Regions from separate parts of the Streptomyces sp. NPDC093085 genome, predicted to be linked through region 1. Evidence: riboswitches for the same ligand, from Rfam matches in the RefSeq annotation. Region 1 holds a riboswitch; each other region holds the start of a gene.
What was found. A riboswitch is a leader RNA that binds a small molecule or an ion and turns the genes downstream of it on or off. The one in region 1 is predicted to bind S-adenosylmethionine.

Region 1 (10,379 bases):
TCAGGTGTGCCGGAGCCGGAGGTTGCCGAGCGGGTCGACGGTGGCCGTCCAGCGGGGCGGTACGAGCACGGTGGTGTCGTCCTGTTCGATCACGGCGGGTCCGGTGAGGGTGTGGCCGGGCCGCAGCGCGTCGCGCCGGTGGACGGCGGCGGCCACCCGCTCCCCGGCGAGCAGGACGGGACGGTGTCCGGCCGGGGCGGGCGGCGGTCCTTCCTGGGCGGCGCCGGCCGGGGCGGTGGCGAGGGCGGGGCCCGCCGCGCTGATGGCGAGGCGGGCGGTGCCGAGGCGGACGGTGGCGGCCGGGTCGCGGAAGCCGTAGAGCCGTTCGTGCTCCTGGTGGAACGCCTCGGTGAGGGCGTCGCGGGTGAGCGTCTCGGGGAGCGGTACGCGCAGCTCGTACGCCTGGCCGTGGTAGCTCATGTCGGCGGCGAGGGTGAGGACGGGCGGTGCGCTCTCGGGGCCCTGCTCGGCGAGCCAGGCGCGGGCCCGCCGCTCCAGTCCGGCGAGGATCGTACGGAGGGCTTCGACGCCGGGTTCGTCGAGGTCGCGGCGGAGGCTGCGGGCGAAGTCGCGGCGGAGGTCGGCGCCGACCGCGCCGAGGGCGCAGAAGGTGGCGGCGGCGGCCGGGACGACGATCTCGGGGATGCCGACCTCCTCGGCGAGGACGGCGGCGTGGGTGGGGCCCGCGCCGCCGAACGGGACGAGGGTGAACTCGGCGGGGTCGAGGCCGCGTCCGGCGAGGGTCTTCTGGAGTTCGACGGCCATCCCCGCGGTGGCGACCCGCAGGGCGCCGTCGGCGGTACGGTCGGCCGCCGCGCCCGGATCGCCGGTGGTGAAGCCGAGTCCGTCGCCGACCAGGCCGAGGGCGCGGGCGGCGGCGGGCGCGTCGAGGGTCATCCGGCCGCCGAGGAAGGTGGCGGGGTCGATGACGCCGGTATGGAGGTAGCAGTCGGTGACGGTGGGGCGGGTGCCGCCGCGCCCGTAGGCGACGGGCCCGGGGTCGGCGCCGGCGCTGGACGGGCCGACCTTGAGGACGCCGTACGCGTCCGCCCGTACGACCGAACCGCCGCCCGCGCCGATGGCGTTGACGGCGACGACGGGGAGGATCAGCGGGAGGCCGCCGATGGTGGTGTGGGTGGCGAACTCCGGTTCGCCGTCGACGGCGACGGCGATGTCGCTGCTGGTGCCGCCCATGTCGAAGGTGACGAGCCGGCCGATCCCGGCGGCGCGGCCGAGCCGGGTCGCGGCGGTGACTCCGGCGGCGGGCCCGGAGAGCACGGTCTCGATGGGGCGCTCGGCGGCCGAACGGAGGCTCAGGGAGCCGCCGTTGGAGGCGGCGATATAGACGGGCGCGGTGACGCCGAGGCCGTCGAGGAGCGCTTCGAGCCGGTCGAAGTAGCGGCGCATCAGCGGCTGGATGTAGACGTTGAGGCAGGTGACCAGGGCGCGTTCGAACTCGCGTACCTCGGGCCAGATGGCGGCCGAGGAGGTGAGCGGCAGTTCGGGGACGAGCGCGGCGAGCCGGCGGGTGACGTCGGCCTCGAAGGCCGGGTCGGTGTGGCCGTGCAGCACGAGCACGGCGGCGGCCTCGGCGTCGGTGGCGCGCAACTCGGCCGCGACCCGGGCGAGTTCGGCGTCGGTGGGGGTGTGGACGGGGGTGCCGTCGGGGCCGAGCCGGGCGGGGATCTCGACGATCCGGTCCCGGGGGACGAGCGGTTCCTCCTTCGCCGCGTGCAGGTCGAAGGAGGACGGCATCCGGCTGCGGCCGATCTCCAGGATGTCCCGGTACCCCTCGGTGACGACGAGGGCGATCCGGGCGCCCCGGCGCTGGATGATCGCGTTGAGCCCGATGGTGGTGCCGTGGGTGACGGCGGCGAGGTCGGCGGGGCCGAGCCCGGCCCGCTCCAGGACGGCTGCGAGCCCGTCGGCGACGGCGCGCGCCGGGTCGTCGGGGGTGCTGGGCTGCTTGTGGTGGAGGAGGGTGGCGCCCCCGGCCGTACCGTGCGCGCCGCTCGTACCGCTCGCGCCGTCGGCTCCGCCCGTGCCGTCCGCGCCGGCAGTGCCTTCGACGCCTTCGACGCCTTCGGCGCCCGGCACCGCGAGGACGAAGTCGGTGAAGGTGCCGCCCACGTCGATCCCGACGCGGGCGCGCGGGCGGGGGGCTCCGGCGGTGGGGTCAGCGGGCACGGTCAGAGCACCTCCGAGAAGTTGGTGAACCGGTCGACGGCCACCAGGACGATCACGCTGACCAGCATCAGCAGGGTGGAGACGGCCGCCACCGACGGGTCGAGCTGGAACTGCACGGCGGAGAAGATCCGTACCGGCACGGTGGTGGTGTTGGAGCCGGAGACGAGCACCGAGACGGCGACCTCGCCGAGCGAGGTGACGGCGGCGAAGACGGCCCCGGCGAGGATGCCGGGGCGCAGCAGCGGCAGGGTGACGGTGAGGAAGGTACGGGCCCGTCCGGCGCCCAGGGTGGCGGCGGCGCGCTCCAGGGTCGGGTCGAGCGCCTGGGCGCTGACCATCACCGTACGGATGACGAAGGGGAGCGCGACCAGGGAGTGCGCCAGCCAGAGCCCGGGGAGGGTGTTGACCAGGCCGAGGCCCTGGAAGTAGTAGAGCAGCCCGAGCCCGATGATGATCTCGGGGACCATCAGCGGGGCGAGGGCGAGCCCGGCGAGCACGCCCCGGCCGGGGAAGTCGCCGCGGACCAGGCCGTACCCGGCGAGCGTGCCGATGGTGACGGTGGTCACCACGACGAGGACCACCAGGACCCCGCTGAGCTGGAAGGAGACCAGCCACTCCGGGGAGGAGAGCACCTCGGTGTACCAGCGGAGGGAGAACCCGGAGGGCGGGAAGCTCAGCGAGCTGGTCGAGTTGAGGGAGGAGAGCGCCAGGACGGCGAGCGGGGCGAGCAGGAAGAGGAAGACGGCGAGCGCGGGCAGCCGGGCGGCGGCCCGCCCGGCGCGGCGCAGCAGCGGGGAGGTGCGGCGGGCGGCGGGGGTGGTGGCCTGGTCAGCCATGGAGTCTCCGTTCCCAGAAGCGGAATCCGGTGCCCAGGGCGGAGACGCCCAGCAGGGTCAGCAGGAGCAGGGTGAGGCTGAGCGCGGCGGCCACCGGGTAGTCGAAGACGCTGGTGATCTGGGAGTAGACGCGCAGCCCGGCGAGCGGCTGGTTGGCGCCGCCGACCAGCAGGGGGGTGATGTAGATGCCCATGGCGAGCGGGAAGACGACGGTGGCGCCGGTCGCGATGCCGGGGAGGCTGAGCGGCACGGTGACCTTCCAGAAGGTACGGACGGGACCGGCGCCCAGGCTCCGCGAGGCGCGGGCCAGGTTGTCGTCGATACCGCCGAGCGCGGTGGTCAGCGGCAGGATCGCGAACGGCAGCAGGACATGGGTGACGGAGACGACCACCACGAGGTAGCTGGTCAGCAGGGGGGCCGGCTGGTCGAGGATGCCGAGTCCGACGAGGGCCCGGTTGACCGCGCCGTTGGCGGAGAAGAGCACCACCCAGCCGTAGCTGCGCACGACGACGCTGGTGAGCAGGGGCGAGACGACCGCGACGAAGAGCAGGGTGCGGACGACGCCCTTGCGGGCCCGGGCGAGCGCGTACGCGGCGGGGTAGCCGAGCAGTACGCACAAGGCCGTGACCAGCAGCGAGGTGAGCAGGCTGTGCCAGAGGGACTCGGAGAAGAACGCCTCGGTGAAGACCCTGTGGTACTGGGTGAGCGAGAACCCGTCGAGCGGATAGCCGTTGGGATCCGAGGCGTGGAAGCTCAGCGCGAGGACACGGACGAGCGGGACGATGAAGAGGGCCAGCAGGAAGACCAGGACCGGGGTGACGGGCCAGAGCCCACGCGTCCGGCGCGGCGCCCGGGCGGCGGGCGCGGTCATCCGGACGTCGCCTCCTTCGCGGGCGCTGTCTCCGCCGTGGCCTTCGCGGTGCCGAGGAGGATGACGTCGTCGGGGCCCCAGCCGAAGGTGACGCGGGCGCCGACCGCCGGGGGCTCCCCGGCGGTCCTGGCGTTGAGCGCGACGCCCTCGGCGACGACGATCTGGGCCTGCCAGGCCTCGCCGGTGAAGGCGCGGTAGCCGACGATGCCGGTGCCGCGCGCGTCGTCCGGCACGGCGTCGGTCTCCGGCGCGCCGTCCGGAACGCCGTCGGCGGCGTCCGCCCCGGCGGCCCGGAGGGTGACGCGTTCCGGGCGTACGGCGAGGGTGACCTGTTCGCCTTCGGGCAGCGCGGTCAGGCCGGTGGCCAGCCGTACCGTCCCCAGGTCGAGGGAGCCGTCGGCGCCGCCGGTGCCCGCCAGGATGTTGGCCGCGCCGATGAACTCGGCGACGAAGCGGGTGGCGGGGGTCCGGTAGACCTCGGTGGGGGTGCCGAGCTGTTCGACCCGGCCGCCGTTCATCACGGCGATCCGGTCGGAGAGCGACATCGCCTCTTCCTGGTCGTGGGTGACGAAGACCATGGTGATGCCGAGGCGCTGCTGGAGTTCGCGGAGCTCCACCCGCATCTCCCGGCGCAGCTTGGCGTCGAGGTTGGAGAGCGGTTCGTCGAGGAGGAGCACGGCGGGCCGGGTGGCCAGCGCGCGGGCCACGGCGACCCGCTGCTGCTGGCCGCCGGAGAGCTGGCGGGGCCGTCGGTCCGCGTACGCCTCCAGGCCGACGAGGCGGAGCGACTCGGCGACGCGTTCGTCCCGCTCGGCACGGTCGGTGCGGCGCACCTTGAGGCCGTACGCGACATTGTCGGCGACGGTCATGTGCGGGAAGAGCGCGTAGTTCTGGAAGACCAGGCCGAGCCCCCTGCGGTGGGTGGGCACGTCGGTGAGGTCCGTACCGTCCAGGGTGATCCGGCCGGCGGTGGGCGTGACGAACCCGGCCAGGCTGTTGAGCAGGGTCGTCTTGCCGCAGCCGCTGGGGCCGAGGACGGAGAGGAACTCGCCGCGCCGGATCGAGAGCCGGTCGACGTCGAGGATGCGCTGTCCCTCGTATCCGGCGGCGAGGCCCTCGATCTCGATGTGCGCGGCTCCGGGGCCGGCCCCGTCGGTCCCGGCCCCGGCTCCCGTCTCGTCGGTCCCGGTCACTTGAAGATCTGGTTCCACCGCTGCTGCCATTCGTTCAGCTTGGGGGTCGCCGTCTTGTAGTCGACCCAGGTGAACGTCTTGTAGACGTCCTCGCCGTACTTGACCTTCTTCTTGAAGTCGGGGCTGTAGTCGATGTGGTCGTTGCCCGCGCCGTAGAAGGTGCCCTCGGCGAACGGCTTCTGGTACTGGGCCGCGCTGAGGTAGTTCAGGAAGGTGTAGGCGGCCTTGGTGTGGGCGCTGCCCTTGGGTACGTAGTACGAGGTCAGCGCGCCGACGGCGCCGGAGGCGGGGTAGCTGAAGCCGATCGGCTGGCCCTCCTGGGCCATGGCGAAGGCGCGGCCGTCCCAGAAGGGCACGATCCAGGCGTCGCCGTTCTGGAGGACGGTGGAGACGGAGCCCGCGTCGGCCGGGTAGGCGGAGACGCACCCCTTCAGCTCGGCGAGCTTCTTGAACGCCTTGTCGACATCGGCCGGATTGGAGAGCTTGCCGCCGTCCTGGGAGACCAGCGCGGAGAAGAACTCCAGGCCGGCGTTGTAGGTCAGCGGGGGCAGCGCGACATGGCCGCAGTACTTCTTGTCGAAGATGTCGGTCCAGTCCTCGGGCGCCTGCTTGATCTTGTCGGTGCGGTAGAGCAGGCCGTTGGAGCCGGTGGTCAGCGGGACGCCGTAGGAGGCGCCGTCGATGGTGGACTGCTGGGTGAGGACCGGGTCGAGCTGTTTCCAGTGGGTGAGGTCGCCGGTCTTGAGCGGCTGGAGGAGCCCGCCGCCGACGGCCTGGTGGAGGGAGCCGGGGGTGAGGGCGACGACGTCGAAGGGCGCGTCCTTGCCGCCCGCGGCGCGCAGCTTGGTCAGCCAGGCCGAGTCGGCGCCGTAGACCAGGTTCACCTTGATGCCGGTGTCCTTCTCGAACGGTGCCACGAAGGACTTCTTGAAGAGCTCGCCCCAGGGGCCCGCGAACGCCGTGACGGTGATCGTCTCGCCCTTGGAGCCGGATTCCCCGGAGCCGGAGCCGGAGCCGCCGGTGTCGACGCTGCACCCGGCGACGGCGGCCAGGACGGCGGTGGCCGAGGCGGTGGCGAGCAGGGCGCGTCGCCCGCGTGGGCGCGAGAGGGCAGGTCTCATGAGGGCTGGACTCCTCGGTGCGGGGTGGCGTGCGTACGGCGCGCCGGCCCGTGGGTGGTGGTTCGCCGGCCGCGCTTCGGGCGGGCAGACGGGGCGGGGCACCGTGACGACGTGCCGTACGGCATCGCGTCCGCTGTCATCTTGTGCTCCCGTCACAGGTACTGGACCTGGGTGACAGGTCCGCGCTTGCTCCCCGGCACATCGGCGTGCTGGTGGAGCCGTGTCATCACCCGGGGCACCCCACCGCAGAAGGAGGGTTGCCGCCCAGCAAGCCGGGGCTTGTCGCTGGGTCTCGTGACAAGGGAAAAGGTAACACTCTGTGGCTATGGTCTGAAGATGGGATGGATCACATGAAGATCACATCCGGATCACGGGACGGGGCGGCCCGCCCGGGCGCCGGACCGGCGGGCCGGCCGGGGCCGCCGGGCCGGCCCGCCGCCGGGGCCGGACAGGGATGAACGGAGATGAACGGAGGTGACAGGGCGTCACATCGCGAGGGGCCGTGACGCTCTGTCGCGGTAGGGGCGGCGGTGCCCGGCCCGGCGGCCCCGGCCGCGCGAGCGCGGTCGTTCCGAGGCCGTCCGAGGCCCTTCGAGGCGGAGAGCGCGGTCACTTCGGGGCGTAGACCACGCCGAGCTTGTCGATCTCGTCGCCGGAGCGGCCGGTGAAGCCGACGATGCGCCACCCCGCCGGGGCGGTGAAGGTCACCGTGTCGGAGGTCGCGGTCCCGGCGGCGACGGTGCGGCCCGCGTCCGTGGTGAACGCGGCGGAGAAGATCCGGGTACGGCCGTCCTTCTGGCCCTGGGAGAGCTTGACCGAGGTGAGGTTCTCCCCGGCGGCCAGGGTGAGCGTGGCCGCGGTGCCGCCCGTACCGCCGTGGCTCAGGACCGTACCGCCGTCGAGGGCGAGGGCGACGGAGTCGAGCCGGGCGGCGCCGCGCAGGGTGAGGGTGCGGGGCGCCGGGGTGGCCGGGAGGAGCCGGGCGTCGTTGAAGGCGGTGCCGTGCGGGCCGCCGAAGAAGTCGGAGGCGCGCCGGTCGGCCGGGAGCGACCACCTGAGGTCGACGGCGTGCGGGTAGTGGTCGGAGAGGTGCTTGCCCGCGGGGTCGAGGAAGGCTCGCCACTGGTTGGCGTACCCGGTGGCGTCGAGGCCGACCAGCGGGCCGCCCCGGTAGAGGACCTTGTCGACGACCTCGCAGGTGTCGGTGGGCGCGACCGTGTCGCAGACCAGCGCGTCGCTGCCGAGGGCCGGGGCCGAGCCGCCGCGTACCAGCTTCACCCAGGCGTCGGTGAGGCCGTTCTCCTCGACGAGGGTGCGGATGTTGTCGCCGGTGCGGGTGTAGCGGGTGTTGGTGTCGCCCATGACGATGACGGCGTTGCCCGCGCTGTAGGTCCGGATGAAGGAGGAGAGCTGGGTGATGTTGGCGCGCCGGGCGGCGAGCGCGGCGTCCGTGGTGTCGGCGTTGGTGTGGACGTTGTAGAGGTCGACGAAGACGCCCTCGGCGAGCCGGACCCGGGCGAGCGAGAAGCCCTTCGGGGTGAGGCAGTCGGTGCCGGTGCAGTTGTTCCAGCGGACCCGCTCGAAGTCCTCGAAGGGGTGGTCGGAGAGGGTGTTGAGGCCGTCGCCGAAGGCCGCGCCGCCGCTGGTGGGGGTGCGGTACGGGTGGGTGTCGTTGGCGTACAGCGAGGCGTGGTAGTTGAAGTCCTCCTGGACGTTGACGACGGCGTACGGGCCCAGCCGCTGCCCGATGAGCGGGGTGTTGACCTCGGGGTTGCTCTGGCCGAGCCCGAGCGGGAGCCCGGCGATGTTGTACGTGAGGACCTTGAGCGTGCCGGAGTCGGCGGCCTGCGGCGCGGTGGCCGCCACGGCGGGCGTGGCCGGGGCGGCGAGGCCGGTGAGGGCGAGCGCGCCGGCGGCGAGGACACCGGCCAGTGCGCGGAGGGGGGATCGCATGGGGGCCTTCCGGGGAGGGGAACGGGGCGGGGAGGTGCCGGGGGCGGCGAACGGGGGTGCGTGGGGCGGGCGGTGCGCCGGTGGTACGCGTAACAGGGGTACGGGCGTGGCACGGTGGCGCCGGAGAGGGGTGCCCGTACTCCACGGCCTTACTCCACGGCCGTACTCCACACTCCGAGGCCGCACTCCACTGCCGTACTCCACGACCGTACTCCGCCGCGCCCCATCATCTACCGGCAAGTAGCTTGAAACGCAAGAGAGTTGGTTGTTCCCGCTGCCGGTTCACGGGAAGGGCGGGGCCCGCCGCGCGGCCGTCGCCCCGTGCTCACCCCCGCATCGCCCGGTGTTCATGTCCTCCGCCGACGCTCTCACTCACCACCTCCGTCACAACGGCGACAACCGGACATCGGACACAGGAGTCTCCATGGGCCACGGGCACCACCACCCGCACTCGCACGATCACTCCCACGCCCACTCCCCCGAGGAGAACGGCGCGCTGCCGCCCGCGCTCGACACCTCGGTGCCCGATGAGGCCCTGACCCCCGCCCAGCTCTCCCGCCGCTCCATGCTCCGCCGTACCGGACTGCTCGGCGCCGGGCTCGCGGCGGGCAGTGTGGTGGGCGGCGCGGCGGCCACGCCCGCGTTCGCCTCCGGCGGCAACGGCGGCAACGGCCTGCCGGGCGGCGGCTCGCACTCCGCGCGCCTGGGCGGTTTCCTCTGGCTCTCCGGTGACCACCACATCCACACGCAGTACAGCAGCGACGGCAAGTACCGGGTCGCCGACCAGGTCCGCCAGGGCGCCCGGCACGGCCTGGACTGGATGGTCATCACCGACCACGGCAGCGAGACGCACGCCAAGATCGGTGTGGAGAAGGTCAATCCTGACATCAAGGCGGCCCGCGCCGCGTACGAGGACACGCTGGTCTTCCAGGGCCTTGAGTGGAACATCCCGGCCGCCGAGCACGGCACGGTCTTCGTCCACCCGGGCCGTAACGAGGTCGCGGTCCTCAAGGAGTTCGAGAACTCCTTCGACGGCTCGGTGCGGAAGGCGTCCGACTCCACCCCGGCCAACGAGGCGCTCGCCATCGCCGGGCTCTCCTTCCTCTCCGAGCAGGTCAGGCGCCGCAAGGTGGACGACGCGCTGATGCTCGCCAACCACCCCTCGCGCAAGGGCATCGACTCGCCGCACGAGATCCGCGCCTGGCGCGACGCCACCCCCCGGGACCACCAGATCGCCGTCGGCTTCGAGGGCGCGCCGGGCCACCAGGCCGCCGGGATCGCCGCGCCGACGGGCATGGGCGCCGGGCGCGGCCTGTACGACGGCTCCCCGGGCGCCGGCTCCTTCGCGGGTTACCCGCTGGAGAGCTACCGCACCTGGGGCGGGTTCGACTGGATGACCGCCACCGTGGGCGGGCTGTGGGACAGCCTGCTCGCCGAGGGCCGGCCGTGGTGGATCACCGCCAACTCGGACTCGCACAACGTCTACGCGGACACCGCCGAGCGCGGCGGCCCGGACTCCGACTTCACGGCCAACGGCAAGCACACCGACCCGGTCTACCGGGGCGGACTCGACCTCACCGAGGGCGACTTCTGGCCGGGCCAGTACAGCCGTACGCATGTGGGCGCGGCGCGCTTCTCGTACGCGGCGGTCATGGACGGCATCCGCGCGGGCCGGGTCTGGGTCGACCACGGCGGCCTGGTCAGCGGCCTCGACGCGCGGCTCGCGGGCGGCGGCCGGTGGGCCACACTGGGCGGCTCGCTCCACGTGCGCCGGGGTACGGATGTGACGCTGACCGTCGACGTGGCGCTGGCCAACGGCGCCAACTGGGCGCAGTACGTGCCGAAGCTGGCCCGGGTGGATGTCATCCAGGGCGAGGTGACGGGCCCGGTGAAGGACAAGGACACGTTCACCGCGCCGACCGCCAAGGTCGTCTCCTCGTACGAGGTCAACAAGTCGGCGGGTACGGTCCGGCTCACCTACAAGCTGGGCCGGGTGGACCGTCCGCTCTACGTCCGGCTGCGCGGCACGGACGGCAACCGCTCGGCCGTCGGCGCGCGGGGCGCTGCGGTCGACCCGGCGGGTCCGGCGCTGGACGTGGTCGGCGACGCCGACCCCTGGCGCGACCTGTGGTTCTACTCCAACCCGATCTGGGTGCTGCCCGCATGACGCTCGCTCCGGCGACGGTGATCGGCGTCGACGCGGCCACCCCCGGCCTCG
Region 2 (10,379 bases), on a different contig from region 1:
GAGTACAAGGAGATCACCAGCGGCCACGGCCACCACTGATCCCCGGCCTCACCAGGTCGCCACCACCGAGGGCCCCGGCCCGGTCTCCGCGAGGAGGCCGGCCGGGGCCCTCGGCGTTCCCCGGGGTCCCCGTGCCGGGGGCCGAACCCGGTCCTGTTCCCGCTCCGTACCCCCGTCACACCCGTGTCTCTCTCCCCGGGCGCACCGGCGTCCGCAGTGCGGGCACCCTGCCGACGGGCGCCGTCTCCGCCGATAGGCTTGCCGCCGGGCCGTACGCCATCACCACGGCCGTACGAGGCCCCCGTACCCCGTAGCCGTCCCAGACACCACCCAGGAGCCAGCATGAACGCTGTTCCCCCCGTCGGAGACGACACCGTGGCGGCCCGCACCTGGCCGGGCGTACTCAACTCCCTGCTGCGCGGCGAGGACCTGGGCCCGGACGACACCGCCTGGGCCATGGACCGCATCATGACCGGCGAGGCCACCGACGCGCAGATCGCCGGGTTCGCGGTGGCGCTGCGGGCGAAGGGCGAGACCGTCGAGGAGGTCTCGGGGCTGGTCCGCGCGATGTACGGGCACGCCCGCACCATCGAGGTACCCGGACGCACCGTCGACATCGTCGGCACCGGCGGCGACCTCGCCAAGACCGTCAACATCTCCACGATGTCCGCGATCGTCGTGGCGGGGACGGGCGCCAAGGTCGTCAAGCACGGCAACCGGGCCTCGTCCTCGGCGAGCGGCGCCTCCGACGTGCTGGAGAAGCTCGGCGTCAATCTGGAGCTGACGCCGGAGCGGGTCGCCGAGGTCGCCGAGGAGGCGGGCATCACCTTCTGCTTCGCGGTCAAGTTCCACCCCTCGCTGCGGTACGCGGCCAAGGCCCGCAAGGAACTGGGCGCGCAGACCACCTTCAACATCCTCGGCCCGCTCACCAACCCGGCCCGGGTCGCCTCCCAGGCGGTGGGGGTGGCGGACGCCCGGATGGCGCCGATCGTGGCGGGGGTGCTCGCCGAGCGGGGCAGCTCCGCGCTGGTCTTCCGGGGCGACGACGGGCTCGACGAGCTGACCACCACGGCCACCTCGCGGGTGTGGACGGTACGGGACGGGCAGGTCACCGAGCGGCCCTTCGACCCGCGCGACGTCGGGCTGCCGCTGGTGCCGGTCGAGGCGCTGCGGGGCGCGGACGCCTCGTACAACGCGGATGTCGCGCGCCGCCTCCTCGCGGGCGAGACCGGGCCCGTACGGGAGGCGGTGCTGCTCAACTCGGCGGCGGCGCTGGTGGCGCTCGACCCGACGGACGACCCGCTGGAGACCCAGCTCACGGCGGGGATCGCGCGGGCGGCGGAGTCCATCGACTCGGGCGCGGCGCGCGAGGCGCTGGCCCGCTGGGTGGCGGCGAGCAACGCCTGACCGGGTGCGGGAGGGGCCGGGCGGGGGCCGGGAGCGGCCCCCCCCCGCCCGGCCCCTTCTGCCGTGGGGCACGGGGCGCGGGTCCGGGCCGTACCGCGGGTGTCCCGGAGCGGGCGCGTCCCGTATCGCGGACAGCGGCTTGGGAGGTCAGGGCCCCTGTGCCATACTCTCGGCCAAGGTCATGAGTGACAGCGACAAAGGCCCCGGCCCGCTGTCCGGCAACCCTCCGTCCGTGGCGGGGTGCCCCGGGTGAAGACCAGGCCGTGGGCAGCGAGGTCCGCGGCAAGCGCGGACCCCTTCCACCTTTGGGGTCCTGGTCCTCAAGGGAGCCTCTCGTGAGCAAGCGAATGCGCTAGGGCGTCTTCACGCCCCTCCTTCAACACGCCCCCGCACGGGCCTCTTCCGTGTGCCGGGGCCACCCCCGCACCACGCGCCCTTTCCGTCACGCGGCCATGCCGTCATGCTGCTACGGAGCCGTGCGGGTCCTTGAAGCCGTTACGACATTCACGCCGGGAGACACCCCATGTCCGTACGCCCGAACGCCGCCTCCGCTCCTGCCTCCGCCTCCTCCGCCGCTTCCTTCTCCGCTGCCTCCTCCGCCACCGACGACCCCGCCTGTGGAGCGCCGCTCCCGGTGCTCGGGCGCGATGTGACCGTCCCGCTCGTCACCGGCGGCGAGGTCACCTACGCCGCCCTCGACTACGCCGCCAGCGCCCCCGCCCTCCAGCGGGTCTGGGACGACGTCGCCACGTACGCCCCGTACTACGGCAGCGTGCACCGCGGGGCCGGCTATCTCTCGCAGCTCTCCACCGACCTCTTCGAGAACAGCCGCCGCACCGTCGCCGACTTCCTCGGCTGCCGCGCCGACGACCAGGTCGTCTTCACCCGGTCGACCACCGACTCGCTCAACCTGCTCGCCTCCGCGCTCCCCGCCGGCTGCCAGGTCTTCGTCTTCGAGACCGAGCACCACGCCTCCCTGCTGCCCTGGCGGGACGCCCGGGTGACGTACCTCGACGCGCCGCGCACCCCGGAGGCGGCCGTCGCCACCCTGGAGCGCGCGCTCGCCGCCCGCGACCAGGGGGACCCCGCCCTGGTCTGTGTGACGGGCGCGTCCAATGTGACCGGTGAGCTCTGGCCGGTACGGGAGCTGGCCGCCGCCGCGCACGCGCACGGTGCCCGGATCGTGCTGGACGCCGCCCAGCTCGTCCCGCACCACGCCGTGGACCTCACCGACCTCGACGTCGACTGGATCGCCTTCTCCGGGCACAAGCTCTACGCGCCGTTCGGCTCCGGGGTGCTCGCGGGCCGCGCCGACTGGCTCCGGGACGCCGAGCCGTATCTCGCGGGCGGCGGCGCCAGCCGGAAGGTGGCGCGGCGCACCGACGGCGGGGTGGACGTCGACTGGCACACCACGGCCGCCCGGCACGAGGCGGGCTCGCCCAATGTCATCGGCGTGTACGCGATCGCCTCGGCCTGCAAGGCGCTCACCGAGGCGGGCTTCGACGCGCTGGCCGCGCGGGAGCGGCGGCTGGTCGCGGAGGTGCGTACCGGGCTCGCCGCGATCCCCGAGGTCACGGTGCTCTCGCTCTTCGGCGACGAGGCGCCCCGGGTGGGCGTCCTCTCGTTCGTGGTCGAGGGGTGGAACAGCTCGCACTTCGCCGCCGCGCTCTCCGCGGAGTACGGCATCGGCGTACGGGACGGTCTGTTCTGTGCCCATCCGCTGGTCAGGACGTTGCTCGACGGCGACCCGCAGGAGCCGGGGGAGTGCGGAGCCCCGGAGGCCGAGCCGGGCGAGCGCTCGCTCAACGCGATCCGGGTCAGCTTCGGCGCGGGGACCCCGGACGAGCATGTGGAGCGGTTCGTACGGGCCGTGCGCGAGCTGGTGAGCGACGGCGCGCGGTGGAACTACCGTACGGAGGACGGCCGCTGCGTCCCGGACCGGGACGCAGCGGCCGCGTAGAGCCGTAAAGCCCGTAAGGGCGGTGGAGAGGCTAGGGCCTGTCTGACAATTCCCGTCGTCGCCCGGAGGGCGGCCTCGCGGCGTCAGGTGCGTGCTCTCGGTGTGCCGGGCCCTGACCCACGTACTGGACGTACTTGGGTCAGGGCCCGGTGCGGCGAGAGTGCGTGCATGGCGTCGCGAGGCAGGCGGGAATTGTCAGACAGGCCCTAGGTCCCTAGGAGTCGAGGCCGATCGAGAAGGCCGCTTCCAGGTCGTGCTGGGAGTAGGTGCGGAACGCGACATGCGTGTCCGTGGCCTCGACGCCGGGGATCTTGCTGATCCGGCCGGGGATGACCTCGGCCAGGTCGTCGTGGCGGGCGACCCGGACCATGGCGATCAGGTCGTACTGGCCCGTCACCGAGAAGACCTCGCTGACGTTGTCCAGCGCCGCGATCGACTCGGCGATCTCGGGGATCCGGTCCACGCTGGTCTTGATGAGCACGATCGCGGTGATCACGGTTGGCGTTCTCCCTCGGTGGCCCCTGACTGGGCCTTCACTCTATCGGTACGCCAGTACCGCCCCCAGGCGTAGAGGAACCCGGTCGCGAAGCCGGCCAGGTGCGCCAGATAGGCGACACCGGGCCCCGCTCCGGCGCCGCGCGCCGCCACCCCCTGGAGCGCGAACCAGAAGAGCAGCACGGCCCAGGCGGGGAAGCGCAGCGGCAGGAAGAAGAGGAACGGGAAGAGGCTGGTGACCCGGGCCCGGGGGAAGAGGTACAGGAACGCGCCGAGCACCCCGGAGATCGCGCCCGAAGCGCCCACCAGCGTCTGGCCCGAGCCGGCGTTCGCGAGCGCGTACGCGAGCAGGGCGAAGGCCCCGGTGGCAAGGTAGAAGAGCAGGAAGGCGGCGTGGCCCATCCGCTCCTCGGTCAGGGCGCCGAAGACATGCAGGAAGAGCATGTTCCCCAGCAGGTGGAGCCAGCTCCCGTGCACGAAGAGCGCGGTGAACGGGGTGAGCAGGGCCCCTCGGCTCGGCACGGGTCAGCTCGTCCGGGATGACGCCCCACCGGACGAAATAGGCGCTCTGCGTGGCCCGCAGCGCGTCGTCGCCGCCGTACGCGTGCGTGAATCCGGAGACCGGGCTCAGCAGGAAGGCCAGACAGCACAGGGCGATCAGCCCGTAGGTCACCAGGGGCGCTCCATACGCCGTACGCCTTTTGATCACGGTCCGAGCATGGCGTACGTACCGCAACAGGACCGGGTGGACCGCCTCGCCGCGCCGGGGGAGAGCCCCGAGGCCTTAGGGTTGCCGGATGCCGTACGCGGTCGGGCGCCGGACCCGGCCCGGATCCGACGCCGGACCCGGCCCCGGATTCGACGCCGGATCGCGGGGCACCGCATAGGAACGAAGAAAAGAGGGCGCCACGATGGCAGTACTTCCCACGGTTCCGCAGCCGACGGCCGCCACCCGGTGGCGGTGCACCTTGTGCGGCAACCTGACGCGGTTCGACGTGACGCGCTCGTCGAAGGTGGTCGAGTACGTCCATCTCGACCTGGCCGGGGAGTCCAGGATCGAGGAGCGTGAGGTGGTCAGTGAGACCATCGAGTCGGTGCGCTGCCGCTGGTGCAACGCCGTGGATCAGATCGAACTGGTGGACAGGCCGGGTGCCGGCTCCTGACGGAGCCGCCCCTGACGGGTGAATGGGGTGACGGATCGTGGAGCAGGCCGCGAGCGGTGCTGAGCCGGCCGGTACGGCCGGCGGTGACGCCGCGGAGACGCTCGACCGACCGCTCCCCGAAGGGGTACGGCGCCGGGTCGTCGCGCTGGTGTCGGAGGCGTTCGGCGGACTGACCGTCGCCGAGCTGCCGGCCCAGCTCCGGCAGTACGCGCGCTTCACCCCGAACAGGCGTACGAAATTCGCGGGCAATGCCATGGCCGCCGCGCTGGAGAGCGACCCGCTCTTCCGGCAGCGGATCGGCGAGCGGATCGTCCACTCCCAGCCGGAGCTGGCGTCGGCCCTGGAGTCGGGGTCGCCGCCGGCCGCCGCCGACCCGGTCGACGTGGCCGCCGCCGCGTATGTGCTCAGGCCCGCCGGATGGGTGAAGCTCGTCGCCGCCGCCGGGGAGGAGGCACAGCGTGCCGACGCCGAGCGCGCCGACGAGGAGGCCCGGCGCGAGCTGGAGCGGCTCGGCGCCGAGCTGGCCGCCGCCAGGTCCCAGACGAAGAGCGAGACGGAGCGGCTCCGTGCCGAGCTGGAGGCCGCCCGCAAGGAGGGCGAGGCGCTCCACCGCAAGCTGCGCAGCGCCCAGAGCGATGTGAAGCGCGGCGAGGCGGCGCTGCGCCGGGTGCGGGCGGAGGCCGAGGCGTTCCGGGCCGAGAGCGCGGCGCAGCTCTCGGCGGCGGAGAGCGAGACCCGGCGCATCAGGGCGCGGCTCGCGGAGGCGGAGTCGGCGGTGGAGGCGAGCCGCCGGGCGGCCCGGGAGGGGCGCTCGGTCGAGGACATGCGGCTGCGGCTGCTGCTCGACACGGTGCTGGAGTCGGCCCAGGGGCTCCGGCGGGAGCTGGCGCTGCCGCCCGCGGCGAGCCGGCCCGCCGATCTGGTCGACGCGGAGCGGCCGGGGCGGATGTCGCCCAAGGATGTGGCGGCGCGTGCGCTCTCCGAAATGGATCCGGCACTGCTCGATCAGTTGCTGGCGCTGCCTCAGGCGCATCTGATCGTGGACGGCTACAACGTGACCAAGACCGGGTATCCCACGATGCCGCTGGAGAAGCAGCGGCTGCGGCTGCTGGGCGGGCTCGCGATGCTCGCGGCGCAGACGGGCGCGGAGATGACCTGTGTCTTCGACGGGGCGGAGCTGGCCGCTCCGGTGCTGCTGGCGCCGCCGCGCGGGGTGCGGGTGCTCTTCTCGAAGCCGGGGGTGACGGCGGACGAGCTGATCCGGCAGCTCGTACGGGCGGAGCCGCCGGGCCGGCCCGTGGTGGTGGCCTCCACCGACCGGGAGGTCGCGGACGGGGTGGCGCGGGCGGGGGCGCGTCCGGTCGCCTCCGCGCTGCTGCTGAAGCGGCTTTCGCGCGTATAGCGGTCGTATGGAGATCGCCGTACCCGATGCCCGAGTTGGTGGGGTGTTATCCGGTCGCGGCCTCAAATGTCCGCTACTGCATGTGCATTGCCCGTCGACGGTCAGTCTGCGTCTGTCGGCGTCTGTAAATAATGCGCTTCGTGACAGAGATTTTCCTTGCAAGGATTTGAACTGATCACGGGAAGGTCACTAGGGTCAGGCCTCGAACCTTCGCGCGGTTGATCACCCATCCGGGGTGGCAGCGAAGGAACCGCCGTTTTCGCGCAGTTCGGCCCAGTTTCGCGGGGGAGCCGTCGGCGCGGAGCCGGGACTGACGCGTCCCTGAGGACCGGCAGGCGGCTGAGGAAGAAGGAGCTCGCCTCCGTGGCGTCCCACCGTCGTCCCAAGCCCCCGAGCCGTACCCGGGTGACCGTCCTCACCGCGACCGCTGCCGCCGCCGTCGCGCTGACGTCCCAGGCGGCCAACGCCGCCCCGACGCCGAGCAAGGCCGACGTCAAGGAGAAGGTCGACAAGCTCTACGAGGACGCGGAGAAGGCCACCGAGAAGGCCAACGGCGCCAAGGAGGCGCAGGAGAAGCTGGAGAAGCAGGTCACCGCGCTCCAGGACAAGGTCGCCCGGGGCCAGGACGAACTGAACGAGATGCGGGACGGGCTCGGCCTGATGGCGAGCAACCAGTACCGCACCGGCGGCATCGACCCCGCGCTCCAGCTCTTCCTCTCCTCCGACCCGGACAGCTACCTGGAGAAGGCGTCCACGCTCGACCAGGTCAGCGCCAAGCAGGCGGCGTCGCTCCAGAAGATCCAGGACAAGCAGCGGACCCTCGCGCAGCAGCGCAAGGAGGCCCAGGGCAAGGTCAAGGACCTCGCGGACACCCGCAAGCAGCTCACGAAGAAGAAGCAGGAGGCCCAGTCCAAGCTGGCCGCCGCGCAGAAGCTGCTCAACACGCTCACCGAGAAGGAGCGTGCCGACCTCGCCAAGGCGGAGGAGGAGCGCGCCAGCCGCGGCAGCGGCGGCAGCGGCTCCACCACCCGCACCGACCTCGGCAACACCCCGGCCTCCTCCTCGCGGGCCGCCGCCGCCTTCGCCGCCGCGCAGGGCAAGATCGGCACCCCGTACGTCTACGGCGCCTCCGGCCCCAGCTCCTTCGACTGCTCCGGGCTCACCTCCTGGGCGTACGCGCAGGCCGGTGTCTCCATCCCGCGCACCTCGGAGTCCCAGGCCAACGCCGGTACGCGGCTCTCGCAGAGCCAGCTCCAAAAGGGCGACCTGGTCATCTTCTACGGCGACCTGCACCACGTCGGCTTCTACGCCGGCAACGGGCAGGTGCTGCACGCGCCGAAGCCCGGTGCGAGCGTCCGCTACGAGTCGATCGGGAACATGCCGTTCCAGTTCGGCGTCCGCATAGGCTGACGGCCGCCCCCCGATGCTCTGTCGGGCCGTCAGCTCCGGTCCGACACCCGCCCATTCGGGCGAATTCCCGCCCCATACGGTGACACCCGCGCCCCGCCGATGACCTTGAGGTCTACGGCGGGGCGTCACTCTGTGCGCGCGGGGCGGTCGTTGGCCGCTCCGTGATCGTCCGGCTACTGTCTGCCGCACGCAGCACCGGCCAGCGGTCCGCCCACCGGGCGGCAGGGCTGCGGCCGCGCGTACAGGCGTACAGCGCGTACAGCGGAAGGGAGTTCGGCTTCCCGTGGTGTCCCATCGCCGTCCCTCACAGTCACGTTCCGGTTCCGGCCGGCACGCGCCCCGTTCCGGCACCCGCGGCAGCGCCGTCGCCGCCGTGTCCCTCGCGGCGGCCACCACGGCGGTCGCGCTCGGCGCCGCCCCGGCGGGCGCCGACCCACAGGCGACCCCCGAGGCGACCAGGGCCAAGGTCGACCGCCTCTTCGAGCAGGCGGAACGGGCCACCGAGCGGTACAACGAGGCGGGCGAGCGCGTCACCGAGCTGCGGGCCCGGCTCGACGCGGCCCAGGACACCGCCGCACGCGGCCAGCAGCGCGTCAACGCGATGCGGGGCGCGCTCGGTTCGCTCGCGGGCGCGCAGTACCGCACCGGCGGTGTCGACCCCACGCTGGCGCTGCTGCTCTCCTCCGACCCGGACGGCTATCTGGAGAAGGCCGCGGTCCTCGACCGGGTCGGCGCCCGCCAGTCCGGCACCCTGCGCGAACTCGCCCTGGCCCAGCGGAGTCTCGGCCAGGTGCGCCAGGAGGCCACCCGCGACCTCGCCGAACTGGAGCGCAGCCGGGCCGCGGTGGCCCGCCACAAGCGCACCGTCGAGGGCCGCCTCGCCGAGGCGCGCAGACTGCTCACCGCGCTCACCCGGGCCGACCGGGCCACGTACGACCGCGCCTCCCGATCGGACCGCTCGGAGCTGCCGGGGGCGCTCTCCGACCCCGGCACGCCCGCCACCACGCGCGCCGGAGCCGCCGTACGGGCCGCGCAGGGCGCCGTGGGCCGCCCGTACATCTGGGGCGCCAACGGCCCCTCCGGCTTCGACTGCTCCGGCCTCACCCAGTGGGCCTACGCCCAGGCCGGCGTCGGCCTCCCGCGCACCTCCCAGGCCCAGCGCCAGGCGGGCACGCGTGTCCCGCTCTCGCAGGCCCGCCCCGGCGATCTGGTCGCCTACCGCGACGACGCCAGCCACATCGGCATGTACGTGGGCAACGGCCAGGTCATCCACGCCCCGTACCCCGGCGCCTCGGTCCGCTACGACCCGGTCGGCATGCTCCCGGTCTCGTCGGTGACCCGGATCTGAGCCGGGGCCCGGCCCCCGGGGGCGGTTCCGGGCGGTGCGCGGGTCCGGGGGCGGGACCTCCGGACCGTACGATCGCGGGATGGCAGGTCAACGGCGTCCGGACGGCGCGCCCCTCGGCCGGGGGATCGGGCGGCGGGGCGCGCTGACGCTGCTCGGCGGGGCGCTGCTCGCGCCCGGGTGTTCCGCTCCGGCGCGCGCCCCCGCCGACGGCGGCGCCGCCCCGGGCGATGCGGCGATCCGCCGGACCCTGGCGCGCCGGGCCGCCGCCGTGCTGGCCCGGGACGCGGGCGCCTACCGAGCCACCTCGGCCCCGGACGGTGCGGAGGGCCCCGACCTGTTCGGGAACCTCGCCGAAGTGCCGCTGGCCACCTGGGAGTACCACCTCACCGGCATACGGCGCTCCGGCGCCCGAGCGACCGTACGCGCCGAGTTGCGCTACCGGCTCACCGGCCACGACACCGCGCCGGTGCGCACGCCCCGCGTACTGGAGCTGACCGAGCGCGCGGGGCAGTGGTACGTACGGACCGACCGGCCCGGTGCGGACGGCGCCCCGCAGCTCTGGGAGCAGGGCGCGGTCCGGGCCGTACGCGGGGAGCGCGCCCTGGTGCTGGGGGTGGACCCGGACGGCACGGGCCGGGATCCCGCGGAGCTGCGCGCCCTCGCCGCCGTCGCCGAGCGCGCCGTGCCGGCCGTGGCAGCCCGCTGGCCGGGCGCGTGGGCGCGCCGGGTGGTGATCCTGGTCCCCGCGGACCTCACGGCCATGGGCGGGCTCCTGGGGGCGCCTCCCGGCGCTTACCGCTCCATCGCCGCCGTCACCACCGGCGAGACCGGCGGCGCGGGCGCCGCGCCCGCCGACCGGATCGTCGTCAACCCGGAGGCGTACGGCGAACTCGGCGACTTCGGCCGGCAGGTCGTCCTGACCCATGAGACCACCCATGTGGCGACCCGGAAGGCCACCTCCGCCGCCACCCCGGCCTGGCTCTCCGAGGGCTTCGCCGACTGGGTCGCCTACCGGGGCTCGGACCGTACCGCCGGGCAGATCGCCCCCGAGCTCCAGCGGGCCGTACGGCGCGGGGAGGCGCCCCGCGCGCTCCCGGCCGACGCGGACTTCGCTTTCGGCGCGGAACCGGAGCGTCTCGCCCGCGCGTACGAGGGCGGCTGGCTCGCCTGCGAGACGATCGCGGAGCACTGGGG
Region 3 (10,379 bases), on a different contig from region 1:
GTCGAGAGCCTCCGCGCCGAGGGCCACCCGGGCCTCCTGGTCGCCAGCGGCACCGAGGTCCCCGACCTCACCACCCGAGCCGACCTCACCCTCCCGGGCCCGGCCGCCCTCGCCGACTTCCTCGCCGCCCTCGTACCGGCGATGCGCTGACCGTGGTTTCCGCCGCGCCTCGGCCCCGTGCCGCGCCTCAGCCCCGTACCCCCCGCAGCGCGTTCAGCTGGTCCAGGAACCAGCGCTGCGGGGGAAGGGCCGTCGCGGCTTCCGCCAGGCGTTTCGCGCGGGCGGTGCGGTCGGGGGCGGGGAGGGTCAGGGCCTCGTGGAGGGCGGTGGCGGTGGCGGTGATGTCGTACGGGTTGATCACCAGCGCGTCCCCGCCCAGCTCGGCGCAGGCGCCCGCCTCCCGGGAGAGGACCAGGGCGCAGCCGCGCTCGGAGAGGACCGGGATCTCCTTCGCGACCAGGTTCATGCCGTCCCTGATGGGGTTGACCAGCGCCACGTCCGCCAGCCGGTACGCGGCCAGCGAGCGGGCGAAGTCGTCCTGGACATGGAGGACGACCGGGGTCCAGCCGGGGGTGGACAGCTCGGTGTTGATCTCCGTGGCGACCCGTTCGACCTCCGCCGTGTATGCGCGGTAGATCTCCAGGTCCTGCCGGGAGGGGTAGGCGAACGCCACATGGACCACGCGCTCGCGCCATTCGGGGTGGTCGGTCAGGAGCTGCCGGTACGCGTGCAGACCGCGCACGATGTTCTTGGAGAGCTCCGTACGGTCCACCCGGACGATCGTCTTCCGGTCGGTCCCCTCCGGGGTCCTGCCGATCTGCTCGCGCAGCGCCGCCATCCGCTCGGCCACATCGGGGCGGTGCGCGCGCTCGCGCAGGAAGTCGCCGTCCGCGCCGAGCCCGTGCACCGCGAGGGCGGTACGGCCGCCGGCCGGGCCCGGGGGCTGCCCTTCGCCGCCGTGGGGGTAGGTGAGGTACGTGTCCCCCGTGGCCTCCCCCGCCGGTCCCGTTGTCGTCAGGCCGCGCCCGGCCAGCACCGCCTCGGCGCACTCCCGGAACGCGTCCGCCCACCGCCGGGTCAGGAACCCCAGCCGGTCCGCCCCGAGCATGCCCAGCAGCAGCCGCTCGGCGATGTCGTCGGGGAGCAGCCGGAAGTACGCGGCCGGGGCCCAGGGCGTGTGCGAGAAGTGGCCGATCCGCAGGTCGGGCCGGAGCGCCCGGAGCAGCCCGGGGACGAGCGCCAGGTGGTAGTCCTGCACCAGCACCGCCGCGCCCTCGGCGGCCTCCTCCGCCAGCGCCTCGGCGAAGGCGCGGTTGTACGCCTCGTACGCGGCCCAGCGCGCCCGGAACTCCGGGCCGAAGGACGGCTCCAGCGGGGTCTGGTAGAGCATGTGGTGGACGAACCAGAGGGTGGAGTTCGCGATGTCGTTGTACGCCGCCGCATAGACCCCCGGGTCGATGCCGAGCATCCGTACCCGCTGCCCGCCGGTGTCCGCCGGGTCGAGGCGGCCCCCCGTACCCCGGACGGCCTCCCGGTCGCCGTCGCCGAGGGCCGCGCAGACCCAGAGGGCGTCGTCACCGGAGCCGATCGCCGACAGGCCCGACACCAGCCCGCCGCCGCCCCGCTTGGCCACCAGGGCGCCGTCCGCGCCCCGGGTGTACGAGACGGGGCCCCGGTTGGACGCCACGAGCACGCGGGCAGCGGGAGCCGGCGGAGGGGTGGACGGTGCGGTCTCCATGCCGCGAAACCTAGCCCGTGCGGGAAACGCTCAAACGTACGGGACGTGTGATGTCCCCGGCTCCTGAGGGGCGCCTGCGTCCGGTCCCGGGCGGCCCCGTGCGAGGCCGCCCGGGACCCGGCGCAGGTCACGCCGCGCGGCGTGCCGGGTACTCGGCGATCTCCCGCATCGGCGGGCGCTCCTCCGTGTCCACCGGGTGTGTGTACGGTACGAAGCCGTCCGCGCCCCGTTCGAACTGGGTGAGCCGGGGCCGCGTCAACGGGCCCCGCTGGAGGCGGAGCTGGGCCGTCCGGTAGATCGCCGCGGCCATCCGCCCCAGCGCCCGGTCGTCCTGGTGGCGGTGGAGCCGTACCCCCACATCGACCTGGGCCAGCGCGTCGAGCCCCACCGTGTGCAGCGCGTCCACCAGCAGGCCCAGCTCCACCCCGTACCCCACCGGGAACGGCAGCCGCTCCAGCAGCGAGCGGCGGGCCGCGTACTCCCCGCCCAGCGGCTGGACGAAACCGGCCAGCCGGGGCCAGTGCAGATTGAGCAGCGGGCGCGCCACCAGCTCGGTCACCCGGCCGCCCTGCGCCGCGACGCCGGGGCCGCCGCCCCTGCCGGGTCCGCTGCCGGGACCCATGCCGGGGCCGCCGCCGGCGGCGGTTCCGTCGGGCGTCGGGTGCAGCGGGCGGTCGTACATCGCCTTCACGAAGTGCACCTCGGGGTCGGTGAGCAGCGGGCCCACGATCCCGGAGACGAAGTCCGGCGAGAACTCCCGCAGGTCCGCGTCGACGAAGCAGACGATGTCACCGCTGGTCACCAGGAGCGACCGCCAGAGCACCTCGCCCTTGCCGGGCAGCGCGGGCAGCCGGGGCAGGATCGCGTCCCGGTGGACCACCCGGGCGCCGGCCGCCGCGGCGACCTCGGCCGTACGGTCGGTGGAGCCGGAGTCGATCACCACCAGCTCGTCCACGAGCCGGATCCGCTCCATCAGCTCGCGCCGTATCACGCCGACGATCGCACCGACCGTGGCCTCCTCGTCGAGCGCGGGCAGGACCACGCTCACCGTGGCGCCGCGCGCCGCCTTCGCCGCCAGGAGCTGTTCGGGCGTACGGTCCGCCGCCGACCAGGAACGCCTGGTCAGCCACTGCTCCACCTCTTCCAGCACCCTGGACACTCCCCTGCTGTGCTTTCCTCGAAAGTGATCCATCTCGCGGTGCGGACGACTATCTCAACCCTCCGCACCTTCGGTTACAGTCTTGAACAAGGCCAGTGACCATCGCATGCCGGGGTGGCGCAGGCCGGACAGACACAACGCGACAGACGTGCGTGACAGACGTACGCGCCAGACATAAACGCACCGGATCCAGCTCCGGTCGCCATAGCGCTCATCCAGAGGGACAGAGGGAACGGCCCGTTGAAGTCCCGGCAACCCTCCCGCCGACCGCGAGGTCACGGTGGGGAAGGTGCCAATTCCGTCTCGTGGCGAAGTACGTCGCGAGGAAGATGAGGAGAAAGGGCCTCGCCATCATGGCTGTGCAGACCGTCCAGAGCGGAACCGACGCCACCGGAAACGGTACGGAAGCGGTCGGAAGCGGTACGGAAGCCGCCGGGAGCACCGGGAGCGCCGGAAACGCCACCATCGATCTCGGGCCCGCCACCGCGCTCTCCTGCCGCGAATGCGGCGAGCGCTTCGGCCTCGGCCCCATCTTCGCCTGTGTGAGCTGTTTCGGGCCGCTCGAAGTCGCGTACGACCTGCCGGGCGGGGACCCCGAGGAGCTGAAGAAGCGCATCGCCGAGGGCCCGGACAACATCTGGCGGTACGCGCCGCTGCTGCCCGTCCCCGCCGACGTCGCCGCCAAGCCGAGCCTCAACCCCGGGTTCACCAAGCTCGTCAAGGCCGACAACCTCGCCCGTGAGCTGGGCATCACCGGCTCGCTCCACATCAAGGACGACTCCGGCAACCCGACGCACTCCTTCAAGGACCGCGTCGTGGCCATCGCCGTCGAGGCGGCCCGCGCCTTCGGCTTCACCACCCTCTCCTGCTCCTCCACCGGCAACCTGGCCGGCGCCGTCGGCGCCGCCGCCGCCCGGGCCGGCTTCCGCTCCTGCGTCTTCATCCCGCACGACCTGGAGCAGGGCAAGGTCGTCATGGCCGCGGTGTACGGGGGCGACCTGGTCGGCATCGAGGGCACGTACGACGACGTCAACCGCTTCTGCTCGGAGCTGATCGGCGACCCGCTGGGCGAGGGCTGGGGCTTCGTCAACGTCAACCTGCGGCCGTACTACGGCGAGGGCTCCAAGACCCTCGCGTACGAGATCTGCGAGCAGCTCGGCTGGCGGCTGCCCGACCAGATCGTCATCCCGATCGCCTCCGGCTCCCAGCTCACGAAGATCGACAAGGGGCTGCGGGAACTGATCAAGCTCGGTCTGGTCGAGGACAGGCCGTACAAGATCTTCGGCGCCCAGGCCCAGGGGTGCTCGCCGGTCTCCACCGCCTTCAAGGCCGGGCACGACGTCGTACGGCCGCAGAAGCCGGACACCATCGCCAAGTCCCTGGCGATCGGCAACCCGGCCGACGGCCCGTATGTGCTGGACATCGCGCGGCGCACCGGCGGCGCGGTGGAGGACGTCGACGACGAGCAGGTCGTGGACGCCATCAAGCTGCTCGCGCGGACCGAGGGCATCTTCGCCGAGACCGCGGGCGGGGTGACCGTCGGCGTGACGAAGAAGCTCATCGAAACCGGTCTGCTCGACCCGTCGCTCACCACCGTCGTCCTCAACACCGGGGACGGGCTCAAGACGCTGGACGCCGTGGCCCCGACGACCGGCCCCTCCGCGACCATCCGCCCGAGCCTGGACGCGTTCCGCGCCGCGGGGCTCGCGGGTGCGGGTGGCGAGGGCGCGGCGGCGGGCTGACGGCCGTACGGTTGCCCGGAACTTTCCGTTCCGGGCGATCCGGAGGACTCGTACCCCCGTACGAGGGGCACGCTGTACGACGTTGTGCGCGTGCCACCTGATCGTCCGCTCTCCGCACGCAGACCCGCCCCACTTCGCAGAAAGGTTCACCACCATGAGCGTCAAGGTCCGTATCCCCACCATCCTCCGCACCTACACCGGTGGCCAGGCCGAGGTCCCCGCGGAGGGCACGACCCTCTCCGAGGTCATCCAGTCGCTGGAGGCCAACCACCCGGGCATCTCGGGGCGGGTCCTGGACGACGACGGCAAGCTGCGCCGCTTCGTCAACGTGTACGTGAACGACGACGACGTCCGTTTCGAACAGGGCCTGGAGACCGCGACCCCGGCGGGCGCGGGCGTCTCCATCATCCCGGCGGTCGCCGGCGGCTGACGCGTGCCCGGGACGCCGTGATGTGCGTTCTGTGACGGAATCGGTCCTCTCCGCAAGAGAAGCGGAGGGGACCGTTCTACATGGTTGAGCACGGTAGAGTAGGGGAACGCCCTCCCCTTCCTCCCCTGTCGGCCGCTCGGAACGCGAGCGAGAACGCGACAAGATGAGGGCAAAGTCCTGGTGCCTTTCGCGGCGTACGTACGCTTTGCCCGGCCCGACTTGCCCCGGAGCGTGGTGTATTCAGCGCTATGCGTGTTCGGCCACGCCCAGATTTCTCGTCCGATTGACCTGTTGCAGAGGGCAGTTGGGCAGATACATTCAGCCGCGGTCGACGCGTTCCGGCGCGAAGTATGGCCCCCTGTAAGGGCCAGTAATAGGGGAGTTGGCATGGCTCAGGGCACCGTCAAGTGGTTCAACGCGGAGAAGGGCTACGGCTTCATCGCGGTCGACGGTGGTGCGGATGTATTCGTCCACTACAGCGCGATTCAGATGGACGGTTACCGCACCCTTGAAGAGGGTCAGCGAGTGGAGTTCGAGATCTCGCAGGGCCAGAAGGGTCCGCAGGCGGACATGGTCAAGCTCGCCGTCTGATCCCGGCGCGATCGGCCACCGACGCATCTGCACGCACTCACGCATGTGGGGCCCGCATCCGACACGGATGCGGGCCCCACATGCGTGTGCCCCCCTCAAGTAGACGCTTGCACTCTAAGGTGCCGAGTGCTAATTATTGGCGTTAGCACTCTCCGAGTGAGAGTGACAACTGAGGACCGGGTCGGTGAGGCCCCGAGGGCTGGTGGAGCAATGAACCACCGGCGCTCAGGCCGTCCGTCGCGGGCGCCAGCGCGGTCCGGAGCCTTCACCCCCGTCCGGGAGGACCACTTCACATGGCCAAGATCATCGCGTTCGACGAGGAGGCACGGCGCGGTCTTGAGCGCGGTATGAACCAGCTCGCCGACGCTGTCAAGGTCACCCTTGGCCCCAAGGGCCGCAACGTCGTCCTTGAGAAGAAGTGGGGCGCCCCCACGATCACCAACGATGGTGTCTCCATCGCCAAGGAGATCGAGCTTGAGGACCCGTACGAGAAGATCGGCGCCGAGCTGGTCAAGGAAGTAGCCAAGAAGACGGACGACGTCGCCGGTGACGGCACGACGACCGCCACCGTCCTCGCCCAGGCGCTCGTCCGCGAGGGCCTGCGCAACGTCGCGGCCGGCGCCAACCCGATGGCCCTCAAGCGCGGCATCGAGAAGGCCGTCGAGGCCGTCTCCGGCGCCCTGCTGGAGCAGGCCAAGGACGTGGAGACCAAGGAGCAGATCGCTTCGACCGCCTCCATCTCCGCCGCCGACACCCAGATCGGCGAGCTGATCGCCGAGGCCATGGACAAGGTCGGCAAGGAAGGCGTCATCACCGTCGAGGAGTCGCAGACCTTCGGCCTTGAGCTTGAGCTCACCGAGGGCATGCGCTTCGACAAGGGCTACATCTCGGCGTACTTCGCCACGGACATGGAGCGTATGGAGGCGTCGCTCGACGACCCGTACATCCTGATCGCCAACTCCAAGATCGGCAGTGTGAAGGACCTCCTTCCCCTGCTGGAGAAGGTCATCCAGTCCGGCAAGCCGCTCCTGATCATCGCCGAGGACGTCGAGGGCGAGGCCCTGTCGACCCTGGTCGTCAACAAGCTCAAGGGCACCTTCAAGTCCGTCGCCGTCAAGGCCCCGGGCTTCGGTGACCGCCGCAAGGCGATGCTGAACGACATCGCCATCCTCACCGGCGGCACGGTCATCTCCGAGGAGGTCGGCCTCAAGCTGGAGAACGCCGGTCTCGACCTGCTCGGCCGCGCCCGCAACGTCACCATCACCAAGGACGAGACGACCATCGTCGACGGTGGCGGCGACAGCGAGCAGGTCGCGGGCCGCGTGGCCCAGATCCGCGCCGAGATCGAGAACAGCGACTCGGACTACGACCGCGAGAAGCTCCAGGAGCGCCTGGCGAAGCTGGCCGGCGGCGTGGCCGTCATCAAGGCCGGTGCCGCGACCGAGGTCGAGCTCAAGGAGCGCAAGCACCGCATCGAGGACGCGGTGCGCAACGCCAAGGCCGCCGTCGAGGAGGGCATCGTCGCCGGTGGTGGCGTGGCCCTGCTCCAGGCGTCCTCGGTCTTCGAGAAGCTGGAGCTGACCGGCGACGAGGCGACCGGCGCGCAGGCCGTCAAGCTCGCGCTGGAGGCCCCGCTCAAGCAGATCGCCGTCAACGGTGGCCTTGAGGGCGGCGTCGTCGTCGAGAAGGTCCGCAACCTGGCGGTCGGCCACGGCCTGAACGCCGCGTCCGGCGAGTACGTCGACATGATCGCCGAGGGCATCATCGACCCGGCGAAGGTCACGCGCTCCGCGCTCCAGAACGCCGCGTCGATCGCCGCGCTGTTCCTCACCACCGAGGCCGTCATCGCCGACAAGCCGGAGAAGGCCGGCGCGGCCCCGGCCGGCGGCGGCATGCCGGGCGGTGACATGGACTTCTGATCCCCTCGCGGATCAACCGTCCTGACCGACCGGGGGCGGCACCCCTCATCACGGATGAGGGGTGCCGCCCCCGGGCTTTTCCGTGGACGGCGACGGTAAGGATGTGCCCGGTCCACGACACCTAAAGGGTGTGGAGACGTTGAAGACCGGGAGCGACCGTGACCGCGCCGCGCGGTTCACGGCCTTGTATGTTCGTGACCACCCGCGTGTGTTCGCCTTCGTGCACCGGAGGTCGGGGGAGCGGGCGGCGGCCGAGGAGCTGACCGCCGAGGTGTTCCGTACCGCCGATGCGCGTCAAAACCCTGATCAGGAACGCCAATCCGGTCCCGCCCCCGAAGCCCGGAGCGCTCTCCCCCCGCGCCGCCGCCGAACTGGCCGCGCTGGCCGGGCAGGCGGAGAGTCCGGCCGGTGGGCGGTCCGGCGGGCAGGGCGACCGGGGGGCGGACCGGCCCCGTACGACCGTGGTGGCCGGCCGTCCGTCCCTGCGTGGCTTCCTGCTGACCGCCGCCGCGTGCGGGGTCGCCGTCGTCGTCGGGGGCGCCGCCCTCCTGCTGGCCCCGGGCGGTCCGGCCGACTTCGCGGACACCGGGGGCGGGCCCGGCCAGATCGTCATCGACCAGCCGTACTACGAGACCACGGCGCGGCTGGAGGGCGCCGCGCGGGTGATCGTACGGGTGGAGCTCGGCCCCGGCCGCGCCGAGAACCCCGATGACCCCGAGGGCACCGGCGGGCTGCCCATGACCGTCGCGGCGGCGCGGGTGGTGGCGACCGGGAAGGGCACGGTCCCGGGCCGCTCGATCGAGGTGGCGTACATGACCCCCGGCACGGGACCCGAGACCCCCGGTCTCACGGCGGGCCGGGAGTACGTCCTGCTGCTGAAGGAGGACGACGACGGGCGCTATGGCCTCGTGAACACCACCCAGGGGTGGTACGGCATCGATGCCACCGGCCGGCGGGCGGTCCCCGGGAAGGAGAACGGCGTGGCCCTGTCGCCCGGGGTCCTCAAGGCGCTCCGCCTCACGGAGTAGGAGAGGCGGGGCGTCACGGAGAACACCCCGTGACGCCCCGCCGGGTGCGGCTCCTACTCGCTCACCTGGCGCTGATCCGCCGCGTCCGGTCGGCGAGCATCAGCACGTACTGGGTGCCGCCCTTGGCGAGTGTCGTGGTGTTCCGGTCCTTGTACGTGACGCCCTTGTACGTGCCGCCGAGCTGGCTGACGTGTTGAAATACGTGACCCACTGGTCGTTGATGCCGACGGTCTCGACATTGAACGACCGGCCCGGCATGCCCCCGCTGTAGTACGTGGCCTGCGCGGACGTAGCGCCGGTCAGCGCGCCGGCGACTGCCAGTGCGGTGGGGTGGCGGCCTCGGGGTTTTCCGGTGGGGCGGGGGTGGGCGTGGGGTTCTCCGCCTGGTAGATCCGCTCCACCTGGTAGTAGGTGGCGACACAGGAGGCGGGCCACTGGCGTTTGCCGTCGCGGCCGAAGGGTTCCGACATCCCGCTGATGACCAGCGGTGTGTAGGGCAGCGCCGTCGCCCCCGCCGTGGCCTGGTCCCGGAGCAGGCGGTCCTGGGTGTCCCAGGCCGCTGCCCGCGTCCGTATGTCCGACTCCAGACCGTGCAGCGACACGGCGAGTGCGGCGGTGACGCCCGCGCACAGGAGCGCGGAGCCCAGGGCCACCGGCCTCGCGCCACGGCGGTGGCGCCGTACCGCTCGGTTCCCGAGCAGGCCGCCCGCGCCGACGAGCAGGAGGAGCAGAAGGAACAGGTAGTCGTTCCACAGGCGGTTGGCGGTCGAGACCGAGGAGCCGAACGCCGGATAGGCCATCACCGTGCAGACGTATCCGGAGAACAGCAGCGCCGCCGCCCCGGATACGAGGATCAGGCGCGCCCTGCGGTCGGGCCGGGGGACGCCGCCGTCCGCGCGGCGGACGAGGACGCCGACGAGCACCCCCACGGCGATCGGCGCGAGGTACTGCCATGTCGTCCCCAGGGTGAGGACGACGCGCGCGTACCCCCGCAGGGAGGCCACGAGCGACTCCGGGGTGAGGAGGGAGTCCGCGTGGTGCCGGGCGCGCCGGTTGCGCGAACCCGGCGAGGTCAGGAGCACGGCGGTGCCGATGAGGATGCCCGCGCCGGTGGCGGCGCACCAGGCCCGTACGAAGGCGAGCCGTCCGGCGGGGAAGAGCCGGCGGCTCAGCGCCAGGGCCGGGGCGAGGAGGGTCAGGGCGACCACGGAGGTCTCCTCCGACAGCGTGCCGATGACGGCTCCGGCGAGGCATCCGCAGGCGATGGCGGCGGCCTTCGCGCGCCGGGAGGCCGCCGGCAGGGCCGGGATCGTGGCGGCGGCCGCGAGGACGGGCGGGAGGGTGTGGGAGACCGACGCGGCCGGCCAGAAGAAGGTCTTGTACGTGTTGGTGGAGCTGAGGCAGAAGACGGCCAGGACCATGGCCGCCGAGAACAGCGGGACCCCCCGGGGCAGCCGCCACCCGGAGTTCCGCAGCAGCGCCGCCGCCCACGCCCACAGCAGGACCAGCATCAGGGCCGCGCTGATCCCCGCGTACCACTGCTGGCCCGGGACGCCGAACGCGGCGTAGGAGGCGACGAGCAGGCCGTTGGCGATCCGGCCGTTGTCGGTGGAGTAGAACGTGTCCACCAGGGCCATGAAGCCTCCGTCGCGTACGAGAGGCAGGAAGCACCAGTCGTCACCGCTCGGGCGCACCCAGCGCGCGTACCACGCGGCCGCGCCGAGGAGCGACAGGGGAACGAGCGGCAGCAGAAGGAGCGGCAGGGGAAGGAG

Region 2: linked by a shared signal. The riboswitch ahead of AB0O07_RS12155 (aminotransferase class V-fold PLP-dependent enzyme) and the one ahead of AB0O07_RS07825 (ABC transporter substrate-binding protein) in region 1 are both predicted to bind S-adenosylmethionine.
Region 3: linked by a shared signal. The riboswitch ahead of thrC (threonine synthase) and the one ahead of AB0O07_RS07825 (ABC transporter substrate-binding protein) in region 1 are both predicted to bind S-adenosylmethionine.

Annotation. Positions count from the first base shown of each region.
Region 1 is NZ_JBFBFB010000002.1:250,631-261,009, forward strand. Features, by position in the region: gene AB0O07_RS07805 (hydantoinase/oxoprolinase family protein) at 1-2,187, opposite strand; gene AB0O07_RS07810 (ABC transporter permease) at 2,190-3,023, opposite strand; gene AB0O07_RS07815 (ABC transporter permease) at 3,016-3,894, opposite strand; gene AB0O07_RS07820 (ABC transporter ATP-binding protein) at 3,891-5,087, opposite strand; gene AB0O07_RS07825 (ABC transporter substrate-binding protein) at 5,084-6,208, opposite strand; SAM riboswitch class IV at 6,386-6,508, opposite strand; gene AB0O07_RS07830 (jacalin-like lectin) at 6,818-8,161, opposite strand; gene AB0O07_RS07835 (PHP domain-containing protein) at 8,586-10,328, shown strand; gene AB0O07_RS07840 (hypothetical protein) at 10,325-10,379, shown strand, end outside.
Region 2 is NZ_JBFBFB010000003.1:302,741-313,119, reverse strand. Features, by position in the region: gene AB0O07_RS12165 (ubiquinol-cytochrome c reductase cytochrome b subunit) at 1-39, shown strand, start outside; gene trpD (anthranilate phosphoribosyltransferase) at 343-1,407, shown strand; SAM riboswitch class IV at 1,585-1,702, shown strand; gene AB0O07_RS12155 (aminotransferase class V-fold PLP-dependent enzyme) at 1,931-3,367, shown strand; gene AB0O07_RS12150 (Lrp/AsnC ligand binding domain-containing protein) at 3,582-3,863, opposite strand; partial or broken gene AB0O07_RS12145 (rhomboid family intramembrane serine protease) at 3,860-4,571, opposite strand; gene AB0O07_RS12140 (hypothetical protein) at 4,774-5,025, shown strand; gene AB0O07_RS12135 (NYN domain-containing protein) at 5,063-6,427, shown strand; gene AB0O07_RS12130 (NlpC/P60 family protein) at 6,791-7,837, shown strand; gene AB0O07_RS12125 (C40 family peptidase) at 8,211-9,185, shown strand; gene AB0O07_RS12120 (hypothetical protein) at 9,265-10,379, shown strand, end outside.
Region 3 is NZ_JBFBFB010000005.1:230,699-241,077, reverse strand. Features, by position in the region: gene otsB (trehalose-phosphatase) at 1-150, shown strand, start outside; gene AB0O07_RS17570 (trehalose-6-phosphate synthase) at 188-1,738, opposite strand; gene AB0O07_RS17565 (glucosyl-3-phosphoglycerate synthase) at 1,866-2,888, opposite strand; SAM riboswitch class I at 3,106-3,233, shown strand; gene thrC (threonine synthase) at 3,227-4,639, shown strand; gene AB0O07_RS17555 (ubiquitin-like small modifier protein 1) at 4,794-5,069, shown strand; gene AB0O07_RS17550 (cold-shock protein) at 5,457-5,660, shown strand; gene groL (chaperonin GroEL) at 5,954-7,579, shown strand; gene AB0O07_RS17540 (hypothetical protein) at 7,867-8,607, shown strand; gene AB0O07_RS17535 (hypothetical protein) at 8,669-8,818, opposite strand; gene AB0O07_RS17530 (DUF6056 family protein) at 8,907-10,244, opposite strand.